Regions from separate parts of the Pseudomonas sp. H1_D05 genome, predicted to be linked through region 2. Evidence: predicted binding sites of a transcription regulator. Region 2 holds the regulator's gene; each other region holds the start of a gene.
The links. The regulator FliA, encoded in region 2, starts transcription of late flagellar genes. The targets are predictions, from matches to a motif close to CTAAAGTTTNNNNNNNNNNNGCCGNTAA.
Positions count from the first base shown of each region.

Region 1 (7,555 bases), 2.0 Mb from region 2:
GGCCGAGGCACTGCAATACCGGCCGGCAATTCCTTAATGCTCGGTCAGATCAACCAGAGGCGTCTGCCGCACTTCGGTTTCACGCCCGGCCTGAATCTCGCTCACACGCTTCAAGGCGTTATCCACAGCACCTTTGTCCGCGAGCAGGCTGTAGCTGATCTGGAACTGTTTGTGTTCTTTGGGTGCAATGGTCGGCACCAGATTCAGCGGACGCTGATAGCGACGGTTGTAGGAAAAACTGGTGCCCGGCTCCAGTCCCGTGACATAGCCCTGCCCTTGGGTATCGGTGTTTTTCCACAGGGAGAACACCGGCAACTGCTGGGTATTGAAGCCAACAGAAACACCGAGGCTGCCGACCTTATTGTGCAAAACCGTCAGGGTTTCGCCTTTGGCATCAGCATAGGGCACGACGTTGTAGACGGTTTCGTCGTAGTCCTTGGTCGGCGCGCGATAGGTCTGCCAGTCGGCCAGGTCGCCCTTGGCCTTATCGTTGAACGGCGACACCTGTTTTACCGGCGCAGCAAATCGTGCGCCTTGCTCGAGGAACGGCGTACTGAAGTTGCTGTGATACAGCGCCTGGTATTCCTTCGGATAATCGCCGTTGTTGGTCAGCGTATCGTTGAGTGCGAAGCGCACGCTGCCGGGCTCGGTGACCAGTTCAGTGACGACCGAGAAGTCGACTTTCTTGAACGCTTGCTCTTTCAGCTCGCCGCGCAAGCTGATGGCGTAGGGCGGCTTTTCGTCGATGTGCAGCGTGACCGTACTGGCCGGGATGTTGGCGGCGCGTCCGTGCAAGGTCAGCAATTCACCATTGTCCATACCGGGATGGCCGACCCACTCGTAACCGCAGCGGGTCACCAGCTCGTTGAAACCTTCCAGCCAGCCCAGCCCACCGCGTCCGTTAAGTTCGATAAAGGCCGGGTTGACCACGTCCTTGACAGGCGAATCCCAACCCATGCGTACATTGCCGACAGAGGCTTGCAAGACATTCATGCCTCGGGTTGGCACCACCGAGAGTTTCATCGTGCCGTTATCGATATCAACAATGCTGACGCCTTCCTGCCGCCCACCGTGCAAGGTACGCAGGCTTACGGAGAAGGGTTTGTCGGTTTTCACGCCGAGTTGCTCACTGGTGATGGTCCAGTTTTGCGCGGGTTTGTTGGCATCGAGAAGAACGTAATCCCAAGCCATGGCGTGGGAAGCAGCAGAGAGTGCGCCGAGAGCGACGGCGAGTTTGAGCGGGGTCATGGCAGCAGCCTTTATTGGAGTTGTGCCATTTTTATAGCGCTGCGGAAACGTTTCAGCAAGTGTAACGGAGCTTGCGATCGTGTGATTTATCAAGAATTGGCAGGGATGCCTTCGCGAGCAAGCTCGCTCCCACAAGGTTTTCGGGTGTTCACACAATTTGTGAGCTACCCCGGAAAATGTGGGAGCGAGCTTGCTCGCGAAAGCTATATCAAGGCTGTATCAACGGAAGCGATCAACCTCGGAACGCAAATCCGCCGCCAGTTTCTCCAGCTCTTTAGCCGTCACCGCCAGGTTCGACACAACCTCACGCTGCTCACTGTTCGCCAACGCAATGCTCTGCAAGTTGCTGCTCAACAAGGTCGCAGTGCTGCTCTGCTCCTGAGTGGCCGTGGTAATCGCAGCAAACTGCTGCCCCGCCGAACGGCTCTGCTCATCGATACGCGCCAGCGCCGACGCAACGTTGGCGTTGCGCGACAAGCCTTCCTGCATCAGCACATTGCCCTGCTCCATGGTGCTGATCGCGTTGCCGGTTTCCTGCTGGATGCTGTGGATCATGCTGGAAATCTCGTCGGTCGCCTGACGGGTGCGCGAAGCCAGGCTGCGCACTTCATCGGCCACCACAGCAAAGCCACGACCCTGCTCACCAGCACGGGCAGCTTCGATTGCTGCGTTAAGTGCCAGAAGGTTGGTCTGCTCGGCGATCGAGGTGATCACACCCACGATGCCGCCGATTTCCTGCGAGCGCTGACCGAGGGTGTTGATCACGGTGGCGGTGCTGTTCAGGGCGCCAGCGATTTGCTCCAGCGAGGACGACGCTTCTTCCATCGAGCTGCGGCCAATCTGCGTTTGCTGGGCATTTTCCTGCGCCAGACGCTGGGTCGCGCCCATGTTGTCGGCGATGTTCAACGACGTCGCACTGAACTCTTCCACCGCGCCGGCCATGCTGGTGATTTCGCCAGATTGTTGCTCCATGCCTTCATACGCACCACCGGACAAACCGGACAGGGCCTGGGCACGGCTATTGACCTCTTCCGAAGAGCGGCGGATGTGCTCGACCATGGTCGACAGCGCCTGGCTCATCTGGTTGAACGCGCGCGACAACTGACCGATTTCATCGTTGCTCGATACGTTCAGGCGAACGCTCAGATCACCGGCGCCCAAGGCCTCGGCCTGACGCACCAGATCCCCCAGAGGCGCCAGTTTGCTGCGCAGCAGCCAGACCACAGATCCGACCGCCAGCAGCATCGCCAACAGACTGCCAATGGCCAGTTGCGTACCCACGCTCCAGGTCACCGCGCGGATCTCGGCTTTCGGCATGCTCGCCACGACCGACCATGGCCCGCCATCGAACGGCACGGCAATGCTGTAGAAATCTTCCGAGGTGTCGCTCCAGAACTCACCCTTGCCCGGCTTTGCAGCCAAACCTTTGATCACCGGAACGGCTTGATCCAGCGCCTGCACCCCCGCTGGCGCGACCAGCCATTTGTTTTGCTCGTCGAGCAACGCCAGCGAACCGCTCTGGCCAATGCGGAAGCGCTTGAGGTTATCGAACTGGATGTTCTGCGCGTCGGTGTAATCGAAGCCGACGAACAGCACCGCAATCACCTTGCCGCTGCCATCACGCACCGGGGTGTATTGGGTCATGTAGGAGCGATCGAACAGCAAGGCGCGACCGACGTAACCCTGCCCCGCCATCAACTTCGCGTAGGCCGGGTGCGCGTGATCGAGCAAGGTGCCGATGGCACGGGTGCCATCCTGTTTGGTCAGCGAAGTGCTGACGCGGATGAAGTCTTCGCCGCTGCGCACGAACAGTGTGGCGACGCCGGCGGTCATCTGCTTGAACTCGTCGACTTCCTTGAAGTTGTTGTTCAGCACTTCGCTGCCCAGGTGCAGGCCCGGGGTCTGGGTGCCGGCAACATTCACCGGCTCACTCGGGTGAATGCTCAGACCTGCGCTAAAGCGCTTCTCGAACAGCCCGCTCAGGCGCTGGGTGCTTTCACGCAGCGTGCCGTGGAAGGTGCTCAGTTGGTCGGCCAGCAGCCGCGCCTCACTGGCCAGATGCTCTTCACGGGTGGCGAGGTTGGCGGAGTCCAGCGAACGCAAGGCGAACACCGTACTGCCACTGATAACTATCGCCAGTATTACAGCGAGCGCGAGGCCCAGCTGCGAGGCGATCCGAGCGCGAGGTTGAGACATGGACAGCTCCTGGCCGAGCCACGGGATCCTCCTTGATCTCGACTCGGAAATTTTTCTGGTTGTGTGGGTGAATCGTGGATACCGGCACGACGGTTCCACAAGCACGTATTCGGCGGTGGATCCAAATACTTGAGCGGAAAACAAGGTTATGGCACAAGGCCGGCATTGTGGCGGCTCTAACGTTTCAGCTCAAGCGCGCAACCGCCGGCAACTCCATGGCGCGGACTTCGCTTTGCAGAAAGTCGCTGAGACGGCGCAAACGTTCACCTCCCGGGCGGGTCTTTGGCCACACAAGGTAGTAATTCAAGCCGCTGGCGACCGCGGTTGGCCACGGCAGGCTCAGCCTTCCCTGCGCCACATCTTCGGCGACCATCAACAGGTCGCCCATCGATACACCGTACCCGCGCGCCGCCGCGATCATGCCCAATTCGAGGGTATCGAACACTTGCCCACCCTTGAGTGACACCTGATCGGACAGCCCCATGTGTTCCAGCCAACTGCGCCAATCGCGACGGTCCGGTGTCGGGTGAAGTAATTCGGTGCAAGCCAGTCGAGCCAGATCCCACGGCTGATCATTCAGCAGGTTTGGCGCCCCCACCGGAATCAGCTCTTCAGGAAACAGCAGGCTCGCCTCCCAATCCGGCGGAAAATGCCCGTCACTCAACAGCACCGCGCAGTCGAACGGCTCATCGTTAAAGTCCACCGAATCGACGTCCATCCACGCACTGGTCAGTTGCACTTCGTTGCCAGGCTGCAAATGACGGAAGCGACTCAGGCGCGCGAGCAACCAGCGCATGGTCAGGGTCGAGGGCGCTTTCATGCGCAAAATGTCGTCCTCGGCACGCAAGGTATTGCAGGCCCGCTCCAGCGCACTGAAGCCTTCGCGGATCCCGGGCAGCAGCAACCGCGCCGCTTCGGTCAGTTGCAGATTGCGCCCGCTGCGATGAAACAGCCGACAGGCGAAGTGATCTTCGAGGGTCCGAATATGCCGACTTACCGCACTCTGGGTAATCGACAGTTCCTCGGCAGCCCGGGTGAACGAACTATGTCGCGCCGCCGCTTCAAATGCGCGCAAGGCATACAAGGGAGGAAGACGACGAGACATGCAGAAAGCTCCGATAGCGGGATAAAGCCAATCTTAAACCGTTTACTCAGGATGAGTTTTAATCATGCCACCCATCCTTTTTATCCCTTTGTGCAAAGCCCGCCAAGCGCCGAGAATCGACGGTCTCCTGTTCCCTCTGAAATTGAGTGGTGATGACCATGCAGCATCCTGTGCGTACCGAACTCTGGGCCATTCTGCGGCTGGCAGGGCCGTTGATTGCTTCACAGTTGGCGCACATGTTGATGGTGCTGACTGACACGTTGATGATGGCGCGCCTGAGTCCTGAAGCGCTTGCGGGCGGCGGTCTCGGTGCGGCGACTTATTCGTTCGTGTCGATTTTCTGCATCGGCGTGATTGCAGCGGTCGGCACATTGGTGGCGATTCGCAAGGGCGCCGGCGACATCATTGGCGCTGCGCGTCTGACCCAGGCCGGATTGTGGCTGGCGTGGCTGATGGCGCTGGGCGCCGGGTTGCTGCTGTGGAACCTGAAACCGGTGTTGCTGCTGTTCGGCCAGACCGAAACCAACGTCAACGCGGCCGGGCAATTCCTGATTGCCCTGCCCTTCGCCCTGCCCGGCTACCTGAGCTTCATGGCCCTGCGCGGTTTCACCAGTGCAATCGGCCGGGCGACACCGGTGATGGTCATCAGCCTGGCCGGCACGGTGGCGAATTTCCTGCTCAATTACGCGCTGATCACCGGCATGTTCGGTCTGCCGAAAATGGGCCTGACGGGCATCGGCCTGGTCACAGCGATTGTCGCCAATTGCATGGCGTTGGCGCTGGCCTGGCATATTCGCCGGCATCCGGCCTATGACGCTTATCCATTGCGCGAAGGCTTGTCGCGGCCCAACCGGCAATATCTCAAAGAACTGTGGCGCCTCGGCCTGCCAATCGGCGGCACCTACGCGGTGGAAGTCGGTTTGTTCGCCTTCGCGGCGTTGTGCATGGGCACCATGGGCAGCACGCAATTGGGCGCGCACCAGATTGCCCTGCAAATTGTCTCGGTGGCGTTCATGGTGCCGGCGGGGATGTCGTACGCGATCACCATGCGCGTCGGCCAGCATTACGGCGCCGGGCAACTGAGTGATGCGCGGATGTCCGGACGGGTCGGGATCGTCTTTGGCGCGGTGGTGATGTTGGGATTCGCGATGGTGTTCTGGCTGTTGCCGAACCAGTTGGTCGGGTTGTTCCTCGATCACAATGATCCGGCGTTTGCCGAGGTGATTCGCCTGGCGGTGAGCCTGCTGGCAGTGGCGGCGTGGTTCGAGCTGTTCGACGGCACGCAGACGATTGCCATGGGTTGCATTCGTGGCCTCAAGGATGCAAAGACCACGTTTCTGGTCGGGCTCGCTTGCTATTGGCTGATTGGCGCACCGGCGGCATGGTGGATGGCGTTCCATTTGAACTGGGGGCCGACGGGTGTCTGGTGGGGATTGGCGCTGGGCCTGGCGTGTGCGGCGGTGAGTTTGACGCTGGCGTTTGAATGGAAGATGAAGCGGATGATTCGGCTGGAGCCGCAATCTCGGGGCTTCAACATCCCTCAACCTGAATGAAGTTCCCCTGTGGGAGCGAGCTTGCTCGCGAAAGCGGTGTACCTGACACATGTGTATTGAATGTGTCGCAGCCTTCGCGAGCAAGCTCGCTCCCACAGGGTTATGCGTTCAGCTCACGATTTCGAGGGCTGACTGTTGGCTTGAGCCGAAGGTTAGATATTCAACCAACTCCGCCAACGGCAACGGCCGGCTGATCAGATAACCCTGCACCTGATCGCAACCAAACCCGCGCAACAGTTCTAGCTGTTCAGGGGTTTCCACCCCCTCCGCCACCACTTCCAGATGCAGGTTGTGCGCGAGATTGATCATCGCGTGCACCAGTTTGCGGTTCTCTTCGCGCTGCTCCATGCCGCCGACAAAGCTTTTGTCGATCTTCAACAAGGTGATCGGCAGGCTGTTGAGGTGCACGAACGACGAGAACCCGGTGCCAAAGTCATCCAGCGAGAAGCGCACACCGAGACGGCCGAGAGCGTCCATGGTCTGCTTGACCAGATCGCTACGGCGCATCACGGCGGTTTCAGTCAGTTCGAATTCCAGCCACTGGGCCTCAACGCCACGCTCGGCAATCAACCGGCTCAGCGTCGGCAACAACTGACTGTCCTGAAACTGACGAAATGACAGATTGATCGCCATGTGCAACGCCGGCAGTCCGCGCTCGCGCAACGCCTGCATGTCACGCAAGGCCCGGGAAATCACCCAGTAACCCAGCGGCACAATCAAACCGCTCTGCTCGGCCAAAGGGACAAATTCACTCGGCGGCAGCAAACCGCGCTCGCCATGACGCCAGCGCACCAACGCTTCGAGGCCGACAATCTGGCCATCCTCAAGATTCAGGCGTGGCTGGTAATGCAACTCCAGCTCATCGCGACGCAACGCTCGGCGCAACTCGCTTTCGAGGTCGGCCATGCTCCGCGCATTGCGGTTGATGCGTTCGTTGAAGATATGGAAGGTGCAGCCCTGGGTGCTCTTGGCCTGCTGCATGGCGATGTGGGCGTGCCACATCAGCGGATCAGCGCCGCCCTGCGCACGGGCGTGGGCGATGCCGAGACTGGAGCCGATCAGCAGGCTTTCGCCATCGACCCAATACGGTTCGGCGAGCGCTTCGGTGATGCGTTCGGCCATCCACTCGGCGCGCTGCGGTGCACGGCGGGTGTCGATCAGCAGTGCAAATTCGTCGCTGCCCAGCCGCGCCAGTTGATCACCGGCTTCGAGCTGACTTTTCAGCCGTGCGACCACTTGCAGGATCAAGCGATCGCCCGCCTGATGGCCAAGCGCATCGTTGGCGTGGCGGAAGTTGTCGAGATCGAGATGCCCGAGGGCCAGGCCGCGACCGTCGTTTTCCGCGAGGCGCGCAGCAAGCAAGGTCTGGAAACCCTGACGGTTGGCGATGCCGGTCAGCGGATCCTGCTCGGCGAGGCGTTGCAGGGTGTTTTCGAGAACGCCGCGTTCGCGC
Region 1 covers NZ_CP162825.1:1,623,789-1,631,343, forward strand. Annotated here, with positions in the region: gene AB4O11_RS07480 (YifB family Mg chelatase-like AAA ATPase) at 1-37, shown strand, start outside; gene AB4O11_RS07485 (aldose 1-epimerase family protein) at 34-1,248, opposite strand; gene AB4O11_RS07490 (methyl-accepting chemotaxis protein) at 1,468-3,444, opposite strand; gene AB4O11_RS07495 (LysR substrate-binding domain-containing protein) at 3,629-4,549, opposite strand; gene AB4O11_RS07500 (NorM family multidrug efflux MATE transporter) at 4,708-6,102, shown strand; gene AB4O11_RS07505 (putative bifunctional diguanylate cyclase/phosphodiesterase) at 6,211-7,555, opposite strand, start outside.
Region 1: the regulator FliA is predicted to act here: its motif matches at 3,551-3,578, upstream of AB4O11_RS07490 (methyl-accepting chemotaxis protein).

Region 2 (7,555 bases):
CTCAGGCTTGGGAGCTGCCTTTGGCGCAGCAGCCGGAGCGGCCGCAGCCTTGGCGGCAGGCGCAGCCACCGTGGAAGCAGCGCCGGCAGTCGCGGCGCCAACGTCAGTGAACTTGCCTTTGCCGTGCAATTCGTCGAGCAGCGATTCGAACTCGTGATCGCTGATCAGATCGCTGCCGGCTGCGGCGGCTGCCGGCGCGGCTGGCGCAGCCGGTGCCGAGGCAATTGCTGATTCCAGTGCTTCAACGGCAAAGTTGCCCTTGCCATGCAGTTGATCGAGCAGGGCTTCGAATTCGTCGTCGGTGATATCCGAGCTGTCGCCCGCCGCCGGGGCTGCTGGAGCCGCTGCGGTCGGTGCCACGGCATCCGCCGCGAACTGGCCTTTGCCATGCAACTGATCGAGCAACGACTCGAACTCGGCGTCAGTGATTTCGTCGCTCGCGGCTTCAGCCGCCGTTTGCGCAGGTGCAACAGCGGCCGGGGCTTCAGCTTCAGCCTTGACGGCGTTCAGCGAGTCCAGCAGTTGTTCAAATTCGTTATCGGTGATGTCGCCCGACGAGTCGCCTTCAACGACCAGTTCTTCGATCATCTCGGCCACCGGCGATGCCGGGGCGGCGTCCGCCGATTGCGGTTCGGCCAGACGCGCCAGGGCGGCCAGCAGTTCCGGGGTAGCGGCGGTGATCGGTGCACGCTCACGAACCTCAGTGAACATGCTGTTCACCGCGTCCAGTGCTTCGAGGACAACGTCCATCAGTTCTGCATCAACGCGACGCTCACCCTTGCGCAGGATGTCGAACACGTTTTCGGCGATGTGACAGCACTCCACCAACTCGTTGAGCTGAAGGAAGCCGGCGCCCCCTTTTACAGTGTGGAAACCGCGAAAAATTGCGTTGAGCAGATCTGCGTCATCCGGACGGCTTTCCAGCTCGACCAGTTGTTCGGACAGTTGCTCAAGAATCTCGCCGGCCTCAACCAGGAAATCCTGAAGGATCTCTTCATCGGCGCCGAAGCTCATTAATGGGGTGCTCCTACAGGTCTAAAAACCCAAAAAACCTAAAATTCCACAACTCTAGAATCCGAGGCTGGATAACAAATCGTCCACATCGTCCTGACCGGACACAACGTCTTCTCGTTTATCGGCATGAATCTGCGGACCTTCACCCTGCGAGAGATGTTTTTGTGGATCTTTTTCTGCAAGCATCGCGGCGCGGTCATGTTCGATGCCCGCAAAGCGGTCGACCTGACTGGCCATGAGCACGAGTTTGAGCAAATTGCTTTCGACTTCGGTGACCAGTTGGGTCACACGCTTGATCACCTGACCGGTCAGGTCCTGGTAATCCTGGGCCAGCAGGATGTCGTTGAGATTGCTCGACACCGCACGGTTGTCCGTGCTGCTGCGTGACAGAAAACCGTCGACCCGGCGCGCCAGCTCGCGGAACTCTTCAGCCCCGACCTCGCGACGCATGAAGCGACCCCAATCGGCGCTCAAGGTCTGCGCTTCATCAGCCAGACTGTTGACCACCGGCGTGGCGCTTTCCACCAGATCCATGGTGCGGTTGGCCGCGGCTTCTGTCAGCTTGACCACATAGCCCAGGCGTTCGGTGGCGTCGGTGATTTGCGACACTTCCTCGGCCTGCGGCATGTTCGGATCGATCTGGAAGTTGACGATCGCACTGTGCAGTTCACGTGTGAGCTTGCCGACTTCCTGGTACAGGCCACGGTCACGGGTCTGATTGAGCTCATGGATCAGTTGCACAGCGTCGCCGAACCTGCCTTTTTCAAGGCTTTCGACCAGTTCGACCGCGTGTTTTTTCAGGGTCGACTCGAAATCGCCCTGTGAAGATTCGTTATGCTCCATAGCTCCCCCGCGCGTTCATCAGCCGATGCGTTCGAAAATCTTCTCGATTTTGTCTTTCAACGCCTGAGCCGTGAAAGGTTTGACTACGTAGCCGTTTACACCAGCCTGAGCGGCTTCAATGATCTGCTCGCGCTTGGCTTCTGCAGTCACCATCAGCACTGGCAAGTGCTTGAGTTTTTCATCGGCACGCACGTGACGCAGCAGGTCGATACCGGTCATGCCCGGCATGTTCCAGTCCGTTACCAGAAAGTCGATGCTTCCGCTGTTGAGCACTGGAATGGCAGTCACGCCATCATCCGCCTCGACAGTGTTGGTGAACCCCAGATCACGCAGCAGGTTCTTGATGATCCGCCGCATCGTTGAGAAGTCATCAACGATGAGGATTTTCATGTTCTTGTCCAATTCGACCTCCAAGCAGTCTTAAACGCGCCCAGCACCTGGACGCGCCATTTCAATCATTCCGGCGTAGCACTCGAAGACTGTCTGGAGCACAACAGAGCAAGACCGGTGCCGTTCATCACCGCACCAGCCTCGTTCGCAGTGTCCCCACACTGCCTTCAGCGCGCTCGCCACTCCCCCAAACGCCCCCGCAAACGGGCCGCGCACTGGCTGTGTAACTGGCTGACCCGCGATTCACTGACGCCAAGGACTTCACCGATCTCCTTGAGGTTCAGCTCTTCGTCGTAGTACAGCGCCAACACCAGTCGCTCACGCTCCGGCAAATTGGCAATCGCGTCCGCCAACGCTGCCTGGAAACGTTCATCTTCCAGATCGCGTGACGGCTCCATATGAGCACTCGCGCCATCCTCGTGCAGCCCTTCGTGTTCGCCGTCCTGCAACAGGTCGTCGAAACTGAACAGGCGACTGCCCAAGGTGTCATTCAAAATCCCGTAGTAATCGTCGAGACTCAATTGGAGTTCGGCCGCAACCTCGTGATCTTTAGCATCACGGCCGGTTTTAGCTTCAATTGAGCGAATCGCGTCGCTGACCATACGGGTATTGCGGTGAACCGAGCGTGGCGCCCAGTCCCCTTTGCGCACTTCGTCGAGCATCGCGCCGCGGATTCGTATGCCCGCGTACGTTTCGAAACTGGCGCCTTTGCTGGCGTCGTATTTGGTCGAGACTTCAAGCAGGCCGATCATCCCGGCCTGGATCAGGTCTTCGACCTGCACACTCGCCGGCAAGCGCGCCAGCAAGTGGTAGGCAATGCGTTTGACCAGTGGCGCGTAACGCTCGATCAACTCGTACTGCGCGTCACGTGCCGACTTCTTGTAGTAGTTCATACCGCTTGCGGTCATAGCACGGGCCCTGCCGTTTGCTGCACGAGGCGCTCGACGAAAAACTCAAGGTGGCCACGCGGGTTGGCGGGCAGCGGCCAGGTGTCGACCTTCTGCGCGATCGCCTTGAACGCCAGCGCGCACTTGGAACGCGGAAAGGCTTCGTACACCGCGCGCTGCTTCTGCACCGCTTTACGCACGCTTTCGTCGTAAGGCACGGCGCCGACGTATTGTAGGGCCACGTCAAGGAAGCGATCCGTGACCTTGGTCAACTTGGCGAACAGGTTGCGCCCTTCCTGCGGGCTCTGCGCCATGTTGGCGAGGACGCGGAAGCGGTTCATGCCGTAATCGCGGTTGAGCAGTTTGATCAGCGCGTAGGCGTCAGTGATCGAGGTCGGCTCATCGCAGACCACCAGCAACACTTCTTGCGCGGCGCGAACAAAACTGACTACCGAGTCACCAATACCCGCAGCGGTATCGATCACCAGTACATCGAGATTGTCACCGATGTCGCTGAACGCCTGAATCAGGCCGGCATGTTGCGCCGGGCTCAGGTGCACCATGCTCTGGGTGCCGGACGCCGCCGGCACGATGCGAATGCCACCAGGGCCTTGCAACAGCACGTCGCGCAGCTCGCACCGGCCTTCGATGACGTCGGCCAGCGTGCGTTTAGGGGTCAGCCCCAACAATACGTCAACGTTCGCCAGACCCAGGTCGGCGTCCAGCAGCATGACCCGACGGCCAAGCTCTGCCAGCGCCAGCGACAAGTTCACTGACACGTTAGTCTTGCCGACGCCACCTTTGCCGCCGGTCACCGCGATCACCTGTACGGGATGCATGCTGCCCATGTTATTTCTTTACCTTGTCTTGCATAGACGGAGGCCACATTACTGGCTGCGCGTTCACAACCGGAACAATGCATGGCAGACCATCGATGTAGGTACAAAAACTGTTCATGAATACCTCAGCCTACCTGCTTGGTCGGGCTGTGATAGATATCAGCGAACATGTCAGCCATGGCTTCTTCGCTGGGTTCTTCCTGCATTTGCACGCTGACGGCGCGGCTGACCAGTTGATGACGGCGCGGCAGATGCAAATCATCCGGAATCCGTGGGCCATCGGTCAGGTACGCGACCGGCAATTCATGACTGATCGCCAGGCTCAACACTTCGCCAAGGCTGGCCGTTTCATCCAGTTTAGTCAGGATGCAGCCGGCAAGCCCGCAACGCTTGTAACTGTGATAAGCGGCGGTTAGAACCTGTTTCTGGCTGGTGGTTGCCAAGACCAGATAATTTTTTGAACGAATGCCACGCCCGGCCAGACTTTCCAGCTGCATGCGCAGGGCCGGATCGCTGGCTTGCAGGCCGGCAGTATCGATCAATACCACGCGTTTGCGCAGCAGTGGATCCAGCGCTTGCACCAGCGATTGGCCCGGATCGACATGGGTCACTGGCACATTGAGAATGCGGCCCAGCGTCTTCAGTTGTTCCTGAGCGCCGATACGGAAACTGTCCATGCTCACCAGCGCGACATTCTGCGCGCCGTATTTCAGCACATAACGCGCGGCCAGCTTGGCGAGTGTAGTGGTCTTGCCCATGCCGGCAGGACCGACCATGGCAATGATACCGCCCTCTTCCAGTGGCTCGACTTCCGGTACGGCAATCATCCGGGCCAGATGCGCGAGCAGCATGCGCCAAGCCTGACGCGGTTCTTCGATATCAGTGATCATCGCCAGCAGATCGCGCGACAACGGGCCGGACAGGCCGATACGTTGCAGACGGCGATACAGGTTGGCTTGCGCCGGACGGCTGCCTTGCAGCTGATTCCAGGCCAGGGTGCCGAGCTGAACTTCCATCAGCTCGCGCAGGCTGTTCAATTCAAAGCGCATCGAATCCAGTGCACGCGGATCGATACCACCGGAGGACTGCGCAGGTGCCGGGGCCGGACGCGCCGGAGCGGCGTAAGTCGGCTCGGTCAGCGGTTCAGCGGCGGTCAGCGGCAGGCCGGCGGTCAACGGCAGCCCGGCGAAAATCTGGCGATTGCTATTGCCATCGGCTTCGCCACGCAGGCTCAACTCGGCCTGAGCGGTGACGATGCGCGACTGGGTCTTGCGCAGTTCGTCCTCGAGCTCCATGTTCGGAACCCGTGGCGCCAGCGCCGACAATTTGTAATCCAGTGCCGCCGTCAGCTCGACACCGCCGGCAATGCGGCGGTTGCCAATGATGGCGGCATCAGCGCCCAGCTCATCACGAACCAGCTTCATGGCCTGACGCATATCGGCGGCAAAGAAACGCTTAACTTGCATAAACCACTACCTCAGCCGTTGGGCCCTACTGTCGCAACGATGGTCACTTGCTTGTTGTCCGGTATTTCCTGGTAGGCCAGCACATGCAGTCCAGGGACGGCGAGGCGGCCAAAGCGCGAAAGCATCGCGCGGATCGGGCCGGCGACCAAAAGGATCACCGGCTGACCTTGCATTTCCTGACGCTGCGCCGCTTCGATGAGCGAACGCTGCAGCTTCTCGGCCATGCTTGGCTCCAGCAGAACGCCCTCTTCCGAGCCTTGTCCTGCCTTCTGCAGACTATTGAGCAATATTTGTTCCAACCTTGGTTCCAAGGTGATCACAGGCAGCTCCGACTCAGTGCCTACAATGCTTTGGACGATGGCGCGAGATACGCCGACCCGCACAGCAGCCACCAGCGCGGCGGTATCTTGACTCTTCGCGGCGTTGTTGGCGATGGCTTCGGCAATGCTGCGGATATCGCGCACCGGCACGTGTTCGGCGAGCAGCGCTTGCAGCACTTTGAGCAACTGCGACAACGTGACCACACCCGGCACCAGCTCTTCTGCCAGTTTCGGCGAGCTTTTGGCCAGCAATTGCATGAGTTGCTGCACTTCTTCGTGGCCGATCAGCTCGCTGGAGTGCTTGTACAGAATCTGGTTCAAGTGCGTCGCGACCACGGTGCTGGCGTCGACCACGGTGTAACCGAGCGATTGTGCCTGGGCGCGCTGGCTGATTTCGATCCACACCGCCTCGAGGCCGAAAGCCGGATCTTTGGCGTTGATACCGTTGAGCGTGCCGTACACCTGGCCCGGGTTGATCGCCAGTTCGCGATCTGGATAGATCTCGGCTTCGGCGAGAATCACGCCCATCAGGGTCAGGCGATAGGCGCTCGGCGCCAGATCGAGGTTGTCGCGGATGTGCACGGTCGGCATGAGGAAGCCCAGATCCTGCGAGAGCTTCTTGCGCACGCCCTTGATCCGCGCCAGCAATTGCCCGCCCTGGTTACGATCCACCAGCGGAATCAGGCGATAGCCGACTTCCAGGCCGATCATGTCGATCGGCGTCACGTCGTCCCAGCCCAGCTCTTTGGTTTCCATGGCGCGGGCCGGCGACGGCAGCAAATCCTGCTGGCGCTTGACCTCTTCCAACGCCACGACTTTAGCGACGTTCTGCTTTTTCCAGAACAGGTACGCGCCGCCAGCGGCCAGCGCAGCCATGCTCAGGAACGAGAAGTGCGGCATGCCCGGCACCAGGCCCATGACCGCCATCAGACCGGCGGCCACCGCCAGCGCTTTTGGCGAGGCGAACATCTGTCGATTGATCTGCTTGCCCATGTCTTCCGAACCGGAAGCACGGGTCACCATGATCGCCGCCGCTGTTGATAACAACAGTGAGGGCAATTGCGCCACCAAACCGTCACCGATGGTCAACAAGGCGTAAACCTTGCCGGCATCGCCGAAGCTCATGTTGTGCTGGAAGATACCGACGGCCATACCGCCGATGAGGTTGATGAACAGAATCAGCAGGCCGGCAATGGCGTCACCACGGACGAATTTGCTGGCACCGTCCATCGAACCGTAGAACTCGGCCTCTTGGGCGACTTCCTGACGGCGCATCTTGGCCTGGTTCTGGTCGATCAGACCGGCGTTGAGGTCGGCGTCGATCGCCATTTGTTTGCCGGGCATCGCATCGAGAGTAAAGCGCGCGCTCACCTCGGAAATCCGTCCGGCACCCTTGGTCACCACGACGAAGTTGATGATCATCAAGATCGCGAAGACCACGATACCGACCACGTAGTTACCGCCGATCACCACCTCACCGAAGGCCTGAATCACCTTACCGGCAGCGGCGTGGCCGTCCTGACCGTGGAGCATCACCACCCGCGTCGAGGCCACGTTCAACGCCAGCCGCAACAGCGTCGCGACCAGCAGAATCGTCGGGAACACGGCGAAATCCAGCGGTCGCAGCGCATACACGCAGACCAGCAGGACGACGATCGACAGGGCAATGTTGAAGGTGAAGAACACGTCGAGCAGGAACGGCGGCACCGGCAACATCATCATCGCCAGCATGACCAGCAGCAACAACGGCACGCCCAGATTGCCTCGACTGAGGTCGGCAACGTTTGTGCGAGCAG
Region 2 covers NZ_CP162825.1:3,652,942-3,660,496, reverse strand. Annotated here, with positions in the region: gene AB4O11_RS16520 (chemotaxis protein CheA) at 1-1,014, opposite strand, end outside; gene AB4O11_RS16515 (protein phosphatase CheZ) at 1,069-1,857, opposite strand; gene AB4O11_RS16510 (chemotaxis response regulator CheY) at 1,876-2,247, opposite strand; gene fliA (RNA polymerase sigma factor FliA) at 2,415-3,155, opposite strand; gene fleN (flagellar synthesis regulator FleN) at 3,152-3,982, opposite strand; gene flhF (flagellar biosynthesis protein FlhF) at 4,099-5,439, opposite strand; gene flhA (flagellar biosynthesis protein FlhA) at 5,451-7,555, opposite strand, start outside.

Region 3 (7,555 bases), 1.2 Mb from region 2:
CCGGGCTGAGGATCGCGCCCGGGGTTTCGTCCAGTGGACGCGCGCCGTCTTTCAGGGCGCGGGTGAAGAAGGCGTTGAAGTGCTCGTAGGCAGTGAGGTCTTCGACCAGCGCTTGCGACATGTCCACCTGGTAGCGCTTGGCGAACCATTGGGTGAAGGCATTCTTGAACCAGCGCACGCGGCACTCGGCAATGCAGCCGGCCAGACGCGACAGCAGGTGATGAGGCAGCAGGTACTGGCTGAGGATAAACAGACGCTCTTTCATTAGTTGTCCTTAAAAACCTTAAATCTCGACTGGCGTGTCAGGGTGGTTGCCCCATTCGCCCCAGGAACCGGCGTAGCCCTTGACCCGCGGATAACCGAGGGATTTGGCCACCAGATAAGTGAAGCCCGACCGGTGATGGGTCTGGCAGTGGGTAATGATTTCTTTGTCCTTGGTGATCCCGAGGTCTTCGAGGATCTGCGGCATGTCTGTGCGAATGCGCAACTGACGGGCCTTGTCCATGCCGGCAGTCCATTCGAAATTGACCGCGCCGGGGATGTGCCCAGCCTTGGCGGCCAGCACTTTCTCACCGGAATACTCCAGCGGCCCGCGCGCATCCCAGATCGCCAGATCGGCAGCACCGAGGCGGCTTTGCAGGTATTCACGGGTCGCGGTCGGTTCTTCATGCAGGGTCAATGGCACAGGGCCGCCCACTGCAGGCGGAACCTGGATCGACATCGGCATGCCGGCCGCCAGCCACGCCGGCAGACCGCCGTCGACGTAGTGATATTTGTCGTGACCAATCACGTCGAGCAGCCAGATGAAACGCCCGGCCCAACCGCCGCCTTCGTCGTCATAGACCACGTAGACCGCATCTTTGCGATGGCCCAGCTCACCGAATAACGCTTCGAGATCGGCTTTCGCCGGTAGCAGTCCCGGCGCCGGCGGCTGGCCGAGCTGGGTGCGCTTGGGATCGACAAAGCGTGCGCCGGGAAAGTGACCTTCGGCATAACGGGCAGGGCTGGTCAGGTCCACCAGAATCAGTTCAGGGGAGTCGAGACGCGGGAGCAGGTCGCTCGCCTCGATGACGAGCGGCAAGCCAGAGAAGTCAGACATGTGAGGTCTCCAGAGCACAAAGGGGAGGATTGTAGCGCAGCCTCATCGGCCGCGGCTGCTAAAGCTGTGCAGGGCTTTTTCGATGCACTGTGCGGTTTTGCCAAAGGCTTGCACGGTGATATCAGCGAACGGCCCGCCGCCCTGATCGGCGACGGCAATCATGATCACCCGGCCGTTATTGACCAGGGAACGCAGGAACAGATGCTCGCCACGAAACAGGGTGCGCAGGCTCGCTGGCAGCAGAGCGGAGAACTGAGCGTTGTTCTCGGGATTGATCCGCACCTGCGCCTGTTGCGCGAGCAGCCGTTGCAAGACCTTGCTCTGGCTGACGACGAAATTCAGCGCCGCGGCTTCTTTCGGTAGCCCGGCGGTTTGATTCACGCGCAGATTGGACTGTGTGCGATCGGCCATCAGGATCATCACCCGGCGCATGCCGCTGGCAACCAGCGCATCGCGAGCGGCGACGGTCAGGCTCATGGCATTGGTGAAGCGGCTTGGCTCGGCTAATAGCTCGGCGCATTGCTGGCGCCATTGCGTCAGATCTTCCGAGGTTGGCGCAGCTGCGGGCAGCATGCCGGCTGGCAAACGATGGGTGCCCCATGGCCACAGCAACGAAACCGCCGGATGCCACAGGTCGGGCATCGCATGATGGCGTGCGCTGTTGGCGGCTTGCTGGTGCAACTGTTGTTGCACTTCATCCATGGAAATCTGCAGATAAAGGCTGGTCAGGTACTGCCAGCGTTCGCTGTGCGGACTGTCCCACGCCTGTTGCGCAGACAGTGCCAGGCCGTTGGCCAGCAGCACGGTGTTGGCCGGCTGGTTGAGCCAGCGGCGCAGGGTCGGGTCGTCATCGAGGCGGTTTTGCTGGCGCAACGGATGTTCGCTGTCGCGGGCGATGCGCAGCACTTTGACCAGTTCGCGCTGTTCACTCAGCAGCAGCTTATAACCCTGCTGCACCCAGATCGGCAGGTGCCAGACTTGCACCAGCGCCTCGGCGATTTTCAGCAGGCGTACGCCGAACAATTGCTTTTCGACCACGCGCGCCGATTCGCCCTTGTGGATAACCCGCAGTTCCCATTCTTCGAGCAATTGCGGATAAGTCAGCGCCAATGGCCACAGCGGCGACAAAAACAACAGGCTGCCCCAATGAATGTCCTGCCACAGCCGCGCCAGGCGACTGGCGAAAAAACCGTTGGCCTGTTGCGTCGCGTGCTGGCTGATCATCTGTAACTGGCGCAGGGCCTTGGGGATTTGCATCTGCGGTTCAGCCGGCAGGCGCGCGAGCAATTCTTCAGTCCGCGCCAGGCCGAGACGGTTGATCGCCACCTCGAGATTTTCCGCCGGTGCGGCCATGGTGCCGTGGGTGTGACGATTCGCCTCACGGATGATGCTCAAGGCCAGTGCCGGGCTGTCCTGCATCAGGTCGGCGATGTCGCGCAGCGAGCTGCGATTGTCGCGGATCGCCCGACAGACTTTGTCGTGAGCCTCTTGCGGCACGGGCAGCCGGACGCTGTCGAGCAGCTTGACCCAGCCGTCGAGCGTGGTCGGTTTTGCGTATGGGACGTTCGTTTCATTAGCCATGTCTGGACGGGATCTTCACTGACTGTAGACGCGCCCGGCATGGGCTAAAATTGGCTTTTCGCCTGAACTGGCTATAGTCTGGCGCAGTTTTGCCGATAAGTAGAAGAAGAGATTTTTTAACTTCCGAATATGACCTTGAACCCGACTTAAATAAGTACTTTCTACCTATGGCTAAAATTATCGGCATCATCGTCGTATTCGCGAGCGTGCTCGGCGGATACGTGCTCTCCCACGGCAAGATTGCCGCCCTGATCCAGCCCTTCGAGGTGATGATCATTGGTGGTGCGGCACTGGGTGCATTCCTCCAGGCCAACCCCGGTTACATGACGATGCACGTGCTCAAGAAATCCCTGAGCATGTTCAGTTCGCGCTTCAGCCACACGTTCTATCTGGAAGTGCTCGGGCTGATCTACGAGATCCTCAACAAGAGCCGCCGCGAAGGCATGATGGCCATCGAAGGCGACATCGAAGATGCCGCTGCGAGCCCGATCTTCGCCAAGTACCCGGCAGTCCTCAAAGACGAGCGCATGACCGCGTTCATCTGCGATTACCTGCGCATCATGTCGTCCGGCAACATGGCGCCGCACGAGCTGGAAGGCTTGTTCGACATGGAACTGTACAGCCTGAAAGAAGACCTTGAGCATCCATCTCATGCGGTGAACGGCATCGCCGATGCCATGCCCGGTTTCGGTATCGTCGCGGCGGTACTCGGTATCGTGGTGACCATGGCCTCGCTGGGTGAAGGCGATCAGAAGTCCATCGGTCTGCACGTTGGTGCGGCACTGGTCGGTACCTTCTTCGGTATTCTCGCGGCGTACGGTTTCTTCGGCCCATTGGCGCATTCCCCGGCTCATGATGCCAAGGAAGAGCTGAACGTCTACGAAGCCATCAAGGCCTCGCTGGTGGCTTCGGCTTCCGGCATGCCGCCTTCGCTGGCGGTCGAGTTCGGTCGCAAGGTTTTGTACCCGGCGCACCGTCCAAGCTTCGCCGAGCTGGAACAAGCGGTTCGCGGTCGCTAAGTCATGGAAAATAATCAGCCGATTATCATCAAGCGCGTCAAGCGCATAGCCGGCGGGCATCACGGCGGGGCGTGGAAAATCGCCTTCGCCGACTTCGCCACGGCGATGATGGCGTTCTTCCTGGTGTTGTGGCTGCTGTCCACCGCCACGCCCGAGCAGAAGATCGCCATCGCCGGTTACTTCAAAGACCCGGTCGGCTTTTCCGAAAGCGGCACGCCGTACATCATCGACCTGGGCGGCACGCCGACCCCGGCGCCGGAAAACACCCTTAACCCGGAAGTGAAATCGCAGCCGCAGCCTGACAAGGTTACGGTCGATACTGAACAGGTTGAAGGCATGGCCGAGCAGGTCGAGAAGGAGCGTCTGGAACTGCTGCTGCAAGAACTGCAGAACAAGGTCGACGAGAACCCGCAACTGCAGAAATTCAAGGATCAGATCCTCTTCGAGATCACTCCGAATGGCTTGCGCATCCAGATCATGGACGCCGAGAACCGGCCGATGTTCGACTCCGGTTCTGCACGCCTGAAACCGTACTTCGAAGACATCCTGCTGGCCATGGCCGACACCATCAAAGCGGTGCCGAACAAGATCAGTATCAGCGGCCACACTGATGCCAAGCCTTATATCGGTACCGGTGATTACGGTAACTGGGAGCTATCGGCCAACCGTGCCAACGCTGCCCGGCGTGCCTTGGTTGCCGGTAGCTATCCGGATGCGCAAGTGGCGCGGGTCGTCGGTTATGCCTCGTCGGCGCTGTTCGACAAGGAAAACCCGTTCAACCCGGTCAACCGTCGCATCGACATTGTGGTGTTGACCAAAAAAGCCCAGGCGGCCATCGAAGGTTCGCAAGGTGCGGATCCGGCGAAACCGGCGGATCAAGGTCAGAATGGTGCCGCTCCGGCAGCCCCAGTCGACCCGAATGCACTGCCGGCCGATCAGCAACCGGTGCCGGCGCACGAACTGCGCGAACGCCTGAACCTGTTCGACGACGCTGCGCCGAAACCGGCTGAGCCGGGGAGTGCGGGGCCTGCTCCCGCTGCTCCGCCAGTCACTGCACCGGCCCCCGCGCCGAAGCAGTGATCCACAAAAAGCCACGGTCTCCGTGGCTTTTTTGTATCTGCCTGCGTCGCAATGAGCAGTCGCAGTATTCGCAATCACGGAAGATCAGTAATGGAAAGACTCAAAGCCTATTTTCAGCGGCACGGCAACGCACCCTTCAAGTTTGGCGAGGGGCGGGTCAGTGGCTATATATCAGCCACCCTCGGGCTGTTGAGCCTGTTGGCGGTACTCTGCTTTCTCTTCCCGGAATGGCTGACCACGGCTGAACTGCGCAAGGTCTATGACGAGCAATTTGCGCGTACCACGCTGTTGCTCGGTCTGGTGCTGTCGTTCAGTCTCGGCACCCTGAATATCCTGCTCAACACGCGCAAACGTCTGGGGATTACCGGATTGGTGGCGTCGGGGCTGGCAGTGTTTCTGGGCGGTACCAATGTCCAGGTCAGCGCGATCGGGCAGACGCCGTACTCGCTCGGCCTGGACTGGTTTGTGCTGGCGCTGCTGGTGTCGGCCATCGTGTTCATTCCTCTGGAAAAGCTCTACTCCAAGGACCCCGAGCAAAACATCCTGCGCCCGCACTGGCGCACCGACCTGACCTACTTTTTCGTCAGCCACATGCTGGTGCAGTTCATCCTGATCTTCATCACCGCCTCGTCGAGTTACATCGCCGGCTGGGCGATGTCGCCGGGCTTGCAGGCCAGTGTCCAGAGCTTGCCACTGGTGGTGCAGTTTCTGCTGGCGATACTGGTCGCCGATCTCGGTCAGTACTGGCTGCACCGGCTCTACCATGTAGTGCCATGGCTGTGGCGCATTCACGCGGTGCATCACTCCAGTACGCACATGGACTGGCTCGCCGGCTCCCGCGTGCACTTCATTGAAATCCTGCTGACCCGCACTGGCGTGCTGGTGCCATTGATGCTGCTGGGCTTCGCGCCGCAAGCGTTGAATGCCTATGTAATCCTGGTCGGTGTTCAAGCGGTACTGGCCCACGCCAACGTGCGAATCAACGGCGGCTGGCTGAACTACCTGATCGTGCTGCCGCGCTATCACCATTGGCACCACGCCCGGCACAAGGACTACATCTACAAAAACTACGCGATCCACACGCCGCTGGTGGATATGCTCTTCGGTACGTTCAAGCTGCCGCCAAAGGAATGGCCGGTGCGTTATGGCGTGTTTGGCAAGGAGCTGCCGGGCGGGATTGTGCGTCAGCACCTGTATGCGTTTCGCCAGCCTGAGCCAAAGGTAGTTGTGCCAAAACCGCCGGCCAGCGTGTGAGGCAAAAAAAAGCCGCGAGATGATCGCGGCTTTTTTACGTCTGTCAGAACCCGCGCCGAATCCGGTTCTTCAGTTGTTCGTGGAAAATCTCGGCGTTGCGCTTATAGGTGCCGCTAAAGGATTCATTGCTCGAATCCAGCGTCATCGAGCGTTTGTTCGACACTTCCTCGCGATACGCGTCGATAAAGAAATTCAGATCACTGTCCGTGCTCAGCTTCGGCCACTTATCCAGATACAGCGGCAGCTCCGTCGGCCCGGTCTTGAACGAGCAGATCCGCCGGTTGCTGATGGTCGCTTCGCCAATTTCGAACGGCACCCACCACGATAACGCAGTCTTTTCCGAGACCACTGCCAGCAGGTGCGTGCATTCGGTGATGTTGCGGGTGATGACCCCAGTGATGTCGTCGGTGGTCTGCGACTCGGGGTCGAGCACGTCGAGGTAGGTTTTGATGTTGGCCTGGATCAGGCGGCTATTGATGGCGATGGCGTGGGCGCGATCCATGTGGCGGTAGCTGATGAATACGGGCATCAGAAGTGTCCTTTTATGGCGAGTTCGCGGTAGTAGGCGCCGAGGGCGGTGAGGCGGCAGCCGGTGGAGTTGATGGCGGCGTAGTACATGTGTTCGGCGTCCACGGGCTCGATCAGGCTGTGGCGATTGCACATTTGCAGTTGCTTGAAGATGTCGCCGTGCTCGGGGTTGAACAGCGCTTCGGTGGGCTCGTAGCTGGGGTCGAGTCTGAAAACGAAGCTCGGTTCCGGGAACCAGTCCTTGAGTTTGCGCAGGGTTTCTTCGGCGATCAGCGGCGCGACCTCGCGTAGCGGCACAAACTGCGAGACATTGGTCTTGAATACCGGACGCTGTTCCCAGGCTCCCAGCGCATTGTCGACAAACGAATAGACGCTACCGGGGGTGACCTTGCCGAGTACGTTGGCAGCGCCACCATGCAGCGCTTGCAGCAACAGATCCGTAAATACCCCGTGACCGCGGCTTTCCAGGGCGTACTGTTCTTTTTTGCAGGCGGTGAGAATGGTCACGCCTTCGCCGATCACACTGCTGCCGCCGCGCAGGTTGCGCAGGGCGCCTGCTGCACCGGCCTGGCAGCAATCGAGAATGATGATTTTATTCTTGATGTGCGGGGCTTTGTCCGCCCATTCCAGAATGTCGCTGATGCGGATACCGTCTCCGCCAGGCTGATAGTCCTGGGGAATCAGTAGTCCTTCGTCGATGCTGGTGTCGAACTGCCCATGACCGGCGAAGTACAGCAGTGCCACGTCACAGTCGCCTGAGAACAGGCTCTGGATCTGCTGTTTCATGAGTTTGAGCGTTAGTTGTTCTTCGGCCGACGTCAGCACTTTGCTGCTGAAGTTCGGGCGCCCGTTGGCGTGACGCTCCAATACCGAAGCCATGGCCATTGCGTCGTTGTTACAACCGCTCAACGGTGAGACGTAGTCGTAGTGGTTGATGCCGATAAACAGTCCCTTGCGCATGATCACACCGCCGTATGCAGGCGAATCGCGCTGA
Region 3 covers NZ_CP162825.1:2,455,447-2,463,001, forward strand. Annotated here, with positions in the region: gene asd (archaetidylserine decarboxylase) at 1-265, opposite strand, end outside; gene rhdA (thiosulfate sulfurtransferase) at 284-1,099, opposite strand; gene AB4O11_RS11100 (HDOD domain-containing protein) at 1,142-2,680, opposite strand; gene motA (flagellar motor stator protein MotA) at 2,848-3,699, shown strand; gene motB (flagellar motor protein MotB) at 3,703-4,779, shown strand; gene AB4O11_RS11115 (sterol desaturase family protein) at 4,870-6,033, shown strand; gene AB4O11_RS11120 (toll/interleukin-1 receptor domain-containing protein) at 6,077-6,562, opposite strand; gene AB4O11_RS11125 (caspase family protein) at 6,562-7,521, opposite strand; gene AB4O11_RS11130 (TIR domain-containing protein) at 7,524-7,555, opposite strand, start outside.
Region 3: the regulator FliA is predicted to act here: its motif matches at 2,752-2,779, upstream of motA (flagellar motor stator protein MotA).

Region 4 (7,555 bases), 3.1 Mb from region 2:
GGGCGTGCAAATGGCGATTGCCAGCAGTCAGCCTGGGTCGAGCGCAAACGATCTGACCGATGAATGCCAGCTAGATGAGCTGTCGGGTAACGCCGCACTTAATGGTGTGCCGGTGACGGTGGCGGCGGCCTGAATGTGACCGTCGGGGAGACCGAGCATGGCGCTCGGGATTCCGTTACAATGCGTCACCGTGCCGACCCATGAGTCGGAAAGTTCAGCCGAGGTGCTCCATGGATATCATCGAAACGATTAAAGAGCAGATTGCCAACAACACCATTCTGCTTTACATGAAAGGCTCGCCGAATGCCCCACAGTGTGGCTTCTCTGCGAAAGCTGCGCAGGCTGTGATGGCTTGTGGCGAAAAGTTTGCGTACGTGGACATCCTGCAGAACCCGGAAATCCGCGCCAACCTGCCGAAGTACGCCAACTGGCCGACTTTCCCGCAACTGTGGGTCGGCGGTGAACTGGTCGGCGGTAGCGACATCATGACCGAGATGGCTGCAGACGGTTCGCTGCAAAGCACCATCAAGGCGGCTGTTGAAGCGGCAGCGGCGAACAAGTCCGAAGCCTGATCGGCCAGGTTTCATGCGACAGCTGCTGCTTGTGTAGGAGCTGTCGAGTGAAACGAGGCTGCGATCTTTTGATCTTCAGCCAATAAAAAGCCCCGCCACTCGAAAGAGGGCGGGGCTTTTTAGTGCGTTCGAAAAGTTACTGCAAGTTGCCGGTGCAACCTGAAAAGATCGCAGCCTTCGGCAGCTCCTACTCTTCGCCCATCTGCGATTGCAGATAGTTCTCAAGACCGACTTTGTCGATCAGGCCCAGTTGGGTTTCCAGCCAGTCGATATGTTCTTCTTCGGATTCGAGAATGTCTTCGAGCAGTTCACGGCTGCCGAAATCGCCAACGGTTTCGCAATGGGCGATTGCGGTCTTCAGGTCAGCATGGCCGGTCTTCTCGATACGCAGGTCGCACTCCAGCATTTCCTTGGTGTGCTCGCCGATGTGCAGCTTGCCCAGGTCCTGCACGTTCGGCAGGCCTTCGAGGAACAGGATGCGCTTGATCAGCTTGTCCGCGTGTTTCATCTCGTCGATGGATTCTTTGTATTCATGCTTGCCGAGCTTGTTCAGGCCCCAATCTTCATACATGCGTGCATGCAGGAAGTACTGATTGATCGCGACCAGCTCATTGGCAAGGATCTTGTTGAGATGCTGGATGACTGTAATGTCGCCTTTCATGATCGGAGTCCTGCCCTGTATTAGCTGTATATACGGCGGAGTTTGAGCTTCGTACTTATAAGTGTCAAACCTAAGTTATTGAATAATATATGAAAATTAATCGGAATAAGAATGTTTGTGTTCCGCGTCTGGGTGCTAAGCAGTTGATTTACAGGCATAAAAAAACCGGACATAAGTCCGGTTCTTTGAAATGGGGGGCAATCAAGCGGCGGTAAATTCTACGGGGTAGGGGATCGCAGCCTGAGCGGTTTGCAGCTTGGTCAGGGTTTCGCGAACGACTTCCTTGGCAAGGCACGCGCATTTGCCGCATTGGCTGGCGACGCCGGTGGCCTGGCGGACTTCTTTATAGCTGCAGCAACCTTCATAGATCGCATCGCGGATCTGTCCGTCGGTGACGCCAGTGCAGAGACAAACATACATAAGTGAGAACCGTCGCTGGTTGTGACTCAATTGCGATGGATCTTAATGTTAACGAGAATGATTGTCAAAGTGCTTTCGGAAGGCTTTTGCTGATTCTCAGCCGTGACTGACGAACGGTATTTGCTGGCGTTTTGCCTGGCCCCGTAAATGCAGTGCCGTTCTGCGCCTGCTTTGAAAAACCGTTAAGGACAGGCCAAATTCGCAGTGTATGATGGTCGGCCCTTGCGAAGGGGGTTCGTGTCACAGGGCTGTCGCCTGAGGGTGGCAGGCTGGCGCGGACCCTGAACTTCAAGTTTTTACACCAGGAGATATCAATGAGCGTACTCGTAGGCAAACAAGCCCCTGACTTCACCGTCCCGGCCGTACTCGGCAATGGCGAGATCGTTGACAGCTTCACCCTGTCCTCGGCCATCAAAGGCAAATACGGCCTGGTGTTCTTCTACCCACTGGACTTCACCTTCGTCTGCCCGTCCGAGCTGATCGCTCTGGACAACCGCATGGCCGACTTCAAGGCTCGCAATGTTGAAGTGATCGCTGTGTCGATCGACTCGCACTTCACTCACAACGCATGGCGCAACACCCCAGTAAACAATGGCGGCATCGGCCAGGTGAAATACACCATGGCTGCCGACATGAAGCACGACATCGCCAAGGCTTACGACGTTGAATCCGAAGGCGGCGTGGCTTTCCGTGGCGCGTTCCTGATCGACGACAAAGGCGTTGTCCGTTCGCAGATCATCAACGACCTGCCGCTGGGCCGTAACATGGAAGAGCTGATCCGTCTGGTCGACGCTCTGCAATTCCACGAAGAGCACGGCGAAGTCTGCCCTGCCAACTGGAAAAAAGGCGACAAAGGCATGAACGCTTCGCCAGAAGGCGTTGCGGCTTACCTGACCGAGAACGCTGCAGCCCTGTAAGGCGCAACGTCGAGGTACAAAAAACCGGCCCACGTGGCCGGTTTTTTTATGCGGAGAATTAATTGAAACAGCCTCTCGGCATCATTTGTTTCAAATGTTCGGAAAAAATACTGGATGAGTGAACAGTGGCTGGATAGGGTTGTGCTCGAGCGATAACGGGGTACGAAGGCGACTGCCTTGTCCTGAATCGCGCCTCACTTCAGTAAGGACGGTGCAATGGATTGCATGATGCAGAAGGGGATTCAAATGCCGAGTAGCTTGGACGTTGCGGATTATTTCCTCTGCCTGGAAGGGCATGAGGGCGAGATATCCAACCTCAAGATTCAAAAAATGGTTTATTACGCTCAAGGGTTCAGTCTGGCCGTCCTTGGTGAGGCTCTCTTCCCTGAAAAGCTGGAGGCGTGGATGCACGGGCCGGTGGTTCCGGATCTGTATCGAAGATTCAGCCAATTTGGATCGAGTGCCATTCCTCCTCCAAGTGATTTCAATCCAGATCTTTTCAGTGCCAAACAACAAAGTCTGCTCAACGAAGTATTCGACGTTTATGGCCAGTTTTCGGCGTGGAAACTACGTCAGTTGACGCATGAAGAAGCCCCTTGGCGTAGAAACTTCAAGGAAGGGGAGTTCAGCCGAGAAATTCCCGCCTGTGAGATGGAGGAGTATTTCCGGGAGCATTTGGTGAACTGAAATGGCCAAGTTCAAACGCAGGGAGCGCGATGCGGCAATTACAGTAACGGCACGGACGTCCACTATCGAAATAGATTCATCGGAAGCGCGACCTCCGGTTTTCTCATTTGAGTATTTGCAGAATGGCTGGTGCATTCAAGATTGCGAGGCCGTCGAACGGTCGAAAATGCTTGAGCGTCTGAGGATTCTGGGAAGAATGCCGTGGAGAGAATTGCGCAGAGAGCATAGGCATCGATATGGCTGTGAAACAATTGAGAGAAACAGTCTGAAAGTGGGAATTCCTGCTTTTTTGACAGGTGATGTCAGATTGCTTGTGTTTCGGGCTTTTGAACGTGTAGCGATGGTGGGATACAAGAGCCATCGGATTTTTTATGTCGTGTGGATTGATCGAGAATTTAAGCTCTATAAGCATTAAACAAAAAAACCGGCCCACGTGGCCGGTTTTTTTATGCGCGGGATTCACCCGACAACCCTCAATCAGTCGTCGAAATCTTCCCAGCCGCCCATCTGTTTCCAGCGGTTGACGATGCCGCAGAACAGCTCAGCGGTTTTCTCGGTGTCATAACGCGCCGAGTGCGCCTCGCGGCCGTCGAAATCGATGTCGGCGGCCTGGCAGGCTTTCGCCAGTACGGTTTGACCGTATGCCAGACCAGCCAGCGTCGCGGTGTCGAAGCTGGAGAATGGGTGGAACGGGTTGCGTTTCATGTCCAGACGCGCAACGGCTGCGTTCAGGAAGCCAAGATCGAAGCTGCTGTTGTGCCCGACCAGAATCGCGCGCTTGCAGCCATTGGCCTTCAGCGCCTTGCGAATGCCACGGAAGATGTCGGTCAGCGCGGTCTCTTCGCTGACAGCCATGCGCAGTGGATGGTCCAGCTTGATTCCGGTGAACTCCAGCGCCGCTGCTTCGATGTTGGCGCCTTCGAACGGCTCAACGCGGAAGAAGTAGGTGTGATCCGGGTATACAAAACCCTTTTCATCCATGGCGATGGTGGTCGCAGCAATCTCCAGCAACGCATCGGTGGCCGAGTTGAAGCCGCCGGTTTCTACGTCAACGACAACCGGCAGGTAGCCGCGAAAGCGTGCTGCCATCGGGTGGCGGGAACCGCCACCACCACTTTGACCGTCCAGTTCGTCGTCGAAATGGTCTTCACTCACGCGTGTTCCTCCAGCAGGCGCCAGCGCAGTTTTTCACCGGCGCGCAGCGGGATAACGGTCAGCTCGCCAAACGGCAGGCTGGTCGGGGCGGTCCATTCTTCACGAACCAGGGTGATGCGATCGGTGTTCGCCGGCAGGCCGTAGAAACGCGGGCCGTTGAGGCTGGCGAAGGCTTCGAGTTTGTCCAGCGCATTACGCTGTTCGAAGGCTTCGGCGTACATCTCGATGGCGGCGTACGCGGTGTAGCAGCCGGCACAGCCGCAAGCGGCTTCCTTGGCGTGCTGGGCGTGCGGCGCCGAGTCCGTGCCGAGGAAGAACTTCGCGCTGCCACTGGTGGCGGCGTCGAGCAGGGCTTCCTGGTGCGTATTGCGCTTGAGGATCGGCAGGCAATAGAAGTGCGGCCGAATCCCGCCCACCAGCATGTGGTTGCGGTTGTACAGCAGGTGATGCGCGGTGATGGTCGCGCCTACGTTGGCCGAAGCCTCGTTGACGAACTGCACGGCGTCACCGGTGGTGATGTGTTCAAACACCACTTTCAGCGTCGGGAAGCGCTCGACCACGCGGCGCATGTGCTCGTCGATGAAGATCTTTTCGCGGTCGAACACATCGACGTCGCCACGGGTGACTTCACCGTGGATCAGCAACGGCATGCCGACTTCGGCCATGGCTTCCAGTGCCGGGAAGATCTTGTCGATGCTGGTTACCCCGGAATCGGAGTTGGTGGTCGCGCCGGCCGGGTACAGCTTGGCTGCGTGCACAAAACCACTCGCCTTGGCTTCACGAATTTCTTCGGGCTGGGTGCGGTCGGTGAGGTACAGCACCATCAGCGGTTCGAAGCGACTGCCGGCCGGGCGGGCAGCGAGAATCCGCTGGCGATAGCCGTCGGCTTCGGCGGCGTTGCGCACCGGTGGTACCAGGTTGGGCATGATGATGGCGCGGCCAAAAGTGCGCGCAACATCGGCAACGGTATTGGTCAACACGGCACCATCGCGAAGATGAATGTGCCAGTCGTCGGGACGCAGCAGGGTCAGGCGGTCGGACATGAGGGGATTCCAGGCGGGTCAAACTGAGGCGAATGCTACCGGAAAAGACTCTTGCAGGCACTCGCTATCAAGTTTTGCCGGAACCTTCCGATATCCCGTAGGTATGCCGTAAACATAGTGTGAATCGGTCTTTGTGTTTCAGAAGCCAATGGAGCCTCCCGTGCGCCAGCGTTATTTAGCCTTGCTCAGTGTGTTTGCCAGCCTTCCGGCGATGGCGCTCACGTACCAGACCCGTCTGGAGAACATTGAGTGGACGGTCGCCGGCGACAAGTTCGAATGTCGTCTGACCCAACCGATCACTGATTTCGGCTCGGGTGAGTTCGTGCGCAAGGCCGGCGAGCAGGCGATATTCCGTCTGAACGCCTACAACGCCATGCTCGGCGGCGGCTCTGCAACGTTGCTGGCAGCGGCTGCGCCTTGGCAGCCGGGCCGTGGTGACATCAATCTGGGCTCTGTAAGGCTCGGCAGCGGCAACGTTTTGTTCAGCAGTTCGCAGTCCCAGGCCGGCGGTTTGATCAGTGGCCTGCTGGACGGTCGCAGCCCGGTCGTACGGCGCGCTTCAGGCGATGGCCGTGTCTCTGAAGTACGCCTGTTGCCGGTCAAGTTCAGCAAAGCCTTCAATGATTACCAGACATGTGTGGCGAAATTGCTGCCGCAGAATTTCGACCAGATCAAACAGTCGCAGATCGGCTTCCCCGGCGAAGGCGTTGACCTGGATCCTGCCGCTAAAGCCAAGCTGCAAGTGATGCTCGAATACATGAAGGCCGATCCGACGGTCAATCACATCGAACTCGACGGCCATTCCGACAACAGCGGTAATCGCCTGACCAACCGTGAACTGTCGCGCCGCCGCGCGCTGGCGGTGGTCGACTTCTTCAAGGCCAACGGCATTCAGGAATCGCAGATCACCGTGCGTTTCCATGGCGAGCAATATCCCATTGTGCCGAACACCAACGCGGCCAATCGCGCGAAGAACCGTCGGGTCAATGTCAAACTGGCGCGCGTGGCGCCGGTCGCGGCTCCGGCACCGCAAGCGAGCACGCCAGCCAATACTGCGGCGACTTCCTGACCCGCCGGTCATCGTCGCGCTCTCGACAGATTCTGTCGCTTTGTCGTCTTAAGCTGTCGCGCCTCTGTAAATTATCGCGTTTGGGCGGTAGACTCCTCGGCTTTCCGTAGAACCCCGTGGAGTGATGGCATGGCGGACGTAAACAAGGTCGTTCTGGCGTATTCCGGCGGCCTGGACACTTCGGTGATCCTCAAGTGGCTGCAGGATACTTATAACTGTGAAGTGGTGACCTTCACCGCTGATCTCGGTCAAGGCGAAGAGGTCGAGCCGGCCCGCGCCAAGGCTCAGGCCATGGGCGTCAAAGAAATCTACATCGACGACCTGCGCGAAGAGTTCGTGCGTGATTTCGTGTTCCCGATGTTCCGCGCCAACACCGTTTACGAAGGCGAGTACCTGCTGGGTACTTCCATCGCGCGTCCGCTGATCGCCAAACGTCTGATCGAAATCGCCAACGAAACCGGCGCTGACGCCATTTCCCATGGCGCCACCGGCAAGGGTAACGACCAGGTGCGTTTCGAACTGGGTGCCTACGCGCTCAAACCAGGCGTGAAAGTGATCGCGCCTTGGCGCGAGTGGGACCTGCTGTCCCGCGAGAAGCTGATGGACTACGCCGAGAAGCACGCGATCCCGATCGAGCGTCACGGCAAGAAGAAGTCCCCGTACTCGATGGACGCCAACCTGCTGCACATCTCCTATGAAGGCGGCGTGCTGGAAGACACCTGGACCGAGCACGAAGAAGACATGTGGAAATGGACCGTCTCCCCGGAGAACGCTCCTGACAAAGCGCAATACCTGGAACTGACCTACCGCAACGGCGACATCGTTGCACTGGACGGCGTCGAAATGACTCCGGCCACCGTGCTGGCGACGCTGAACAAGATCGGTGGCGCTCACGGTATCGGCCGTCTCGACATTGTCGAAAACCGTTACGTCGGCATGAAGTCCCGTGGCTGCTACGAAACCCCGGGCGGCACTATCATGCTGCGCGCTCACCGCGCCATCGAATCGATCACCCTGGACCGCGAAGTCGC
Region 4 covers NZ_CP162825.1:515,194-522,748, reverse strand. Annotated here, with positions in the region: gene AB4O11_RS02415 (molybdopterin oxidoreductase family protein) at 1-133, shown strand, start outside; gene grxD (Grx4 family monothiol glutaredoxin) at 231-572, shown strand; gene bfr (bacterioferritin) at 760-1,233, opposite strand; gene AB4O11_RS02400 (bacterioferritin-associated ferredoxin) at 1,435-1,653, opposite strand; gene AB4O11_RS02395 (peroxiredoxin) at 1,968-2,570, shown strand; gene AB4O11_RS02390 (Panacea domain-containing protein) at 2,787-3,257, shown strand; gene AB4O11_RS02385 (hypothetical protein) at 3,259-3,672, shown strand; gene rnt (ribonuclease T) at 3,735-4,412, opposite strand; gene pyrC (dihydroorotase) at 4,409-5,455, opposite strand; gene AB4O11_RS02370 (flagellar protein MotY) at 5,616-6,524, shown strand; gene AB4O11_RS02365 (argininosuccinate synthase) at 6,654-7,555, shown strand, end outside.
Region 4: the regulator FliA is predicted to act here: its motif matches at 5,522-5,549, upstream of AB4O11_RS02370 (flagellar protein MotY).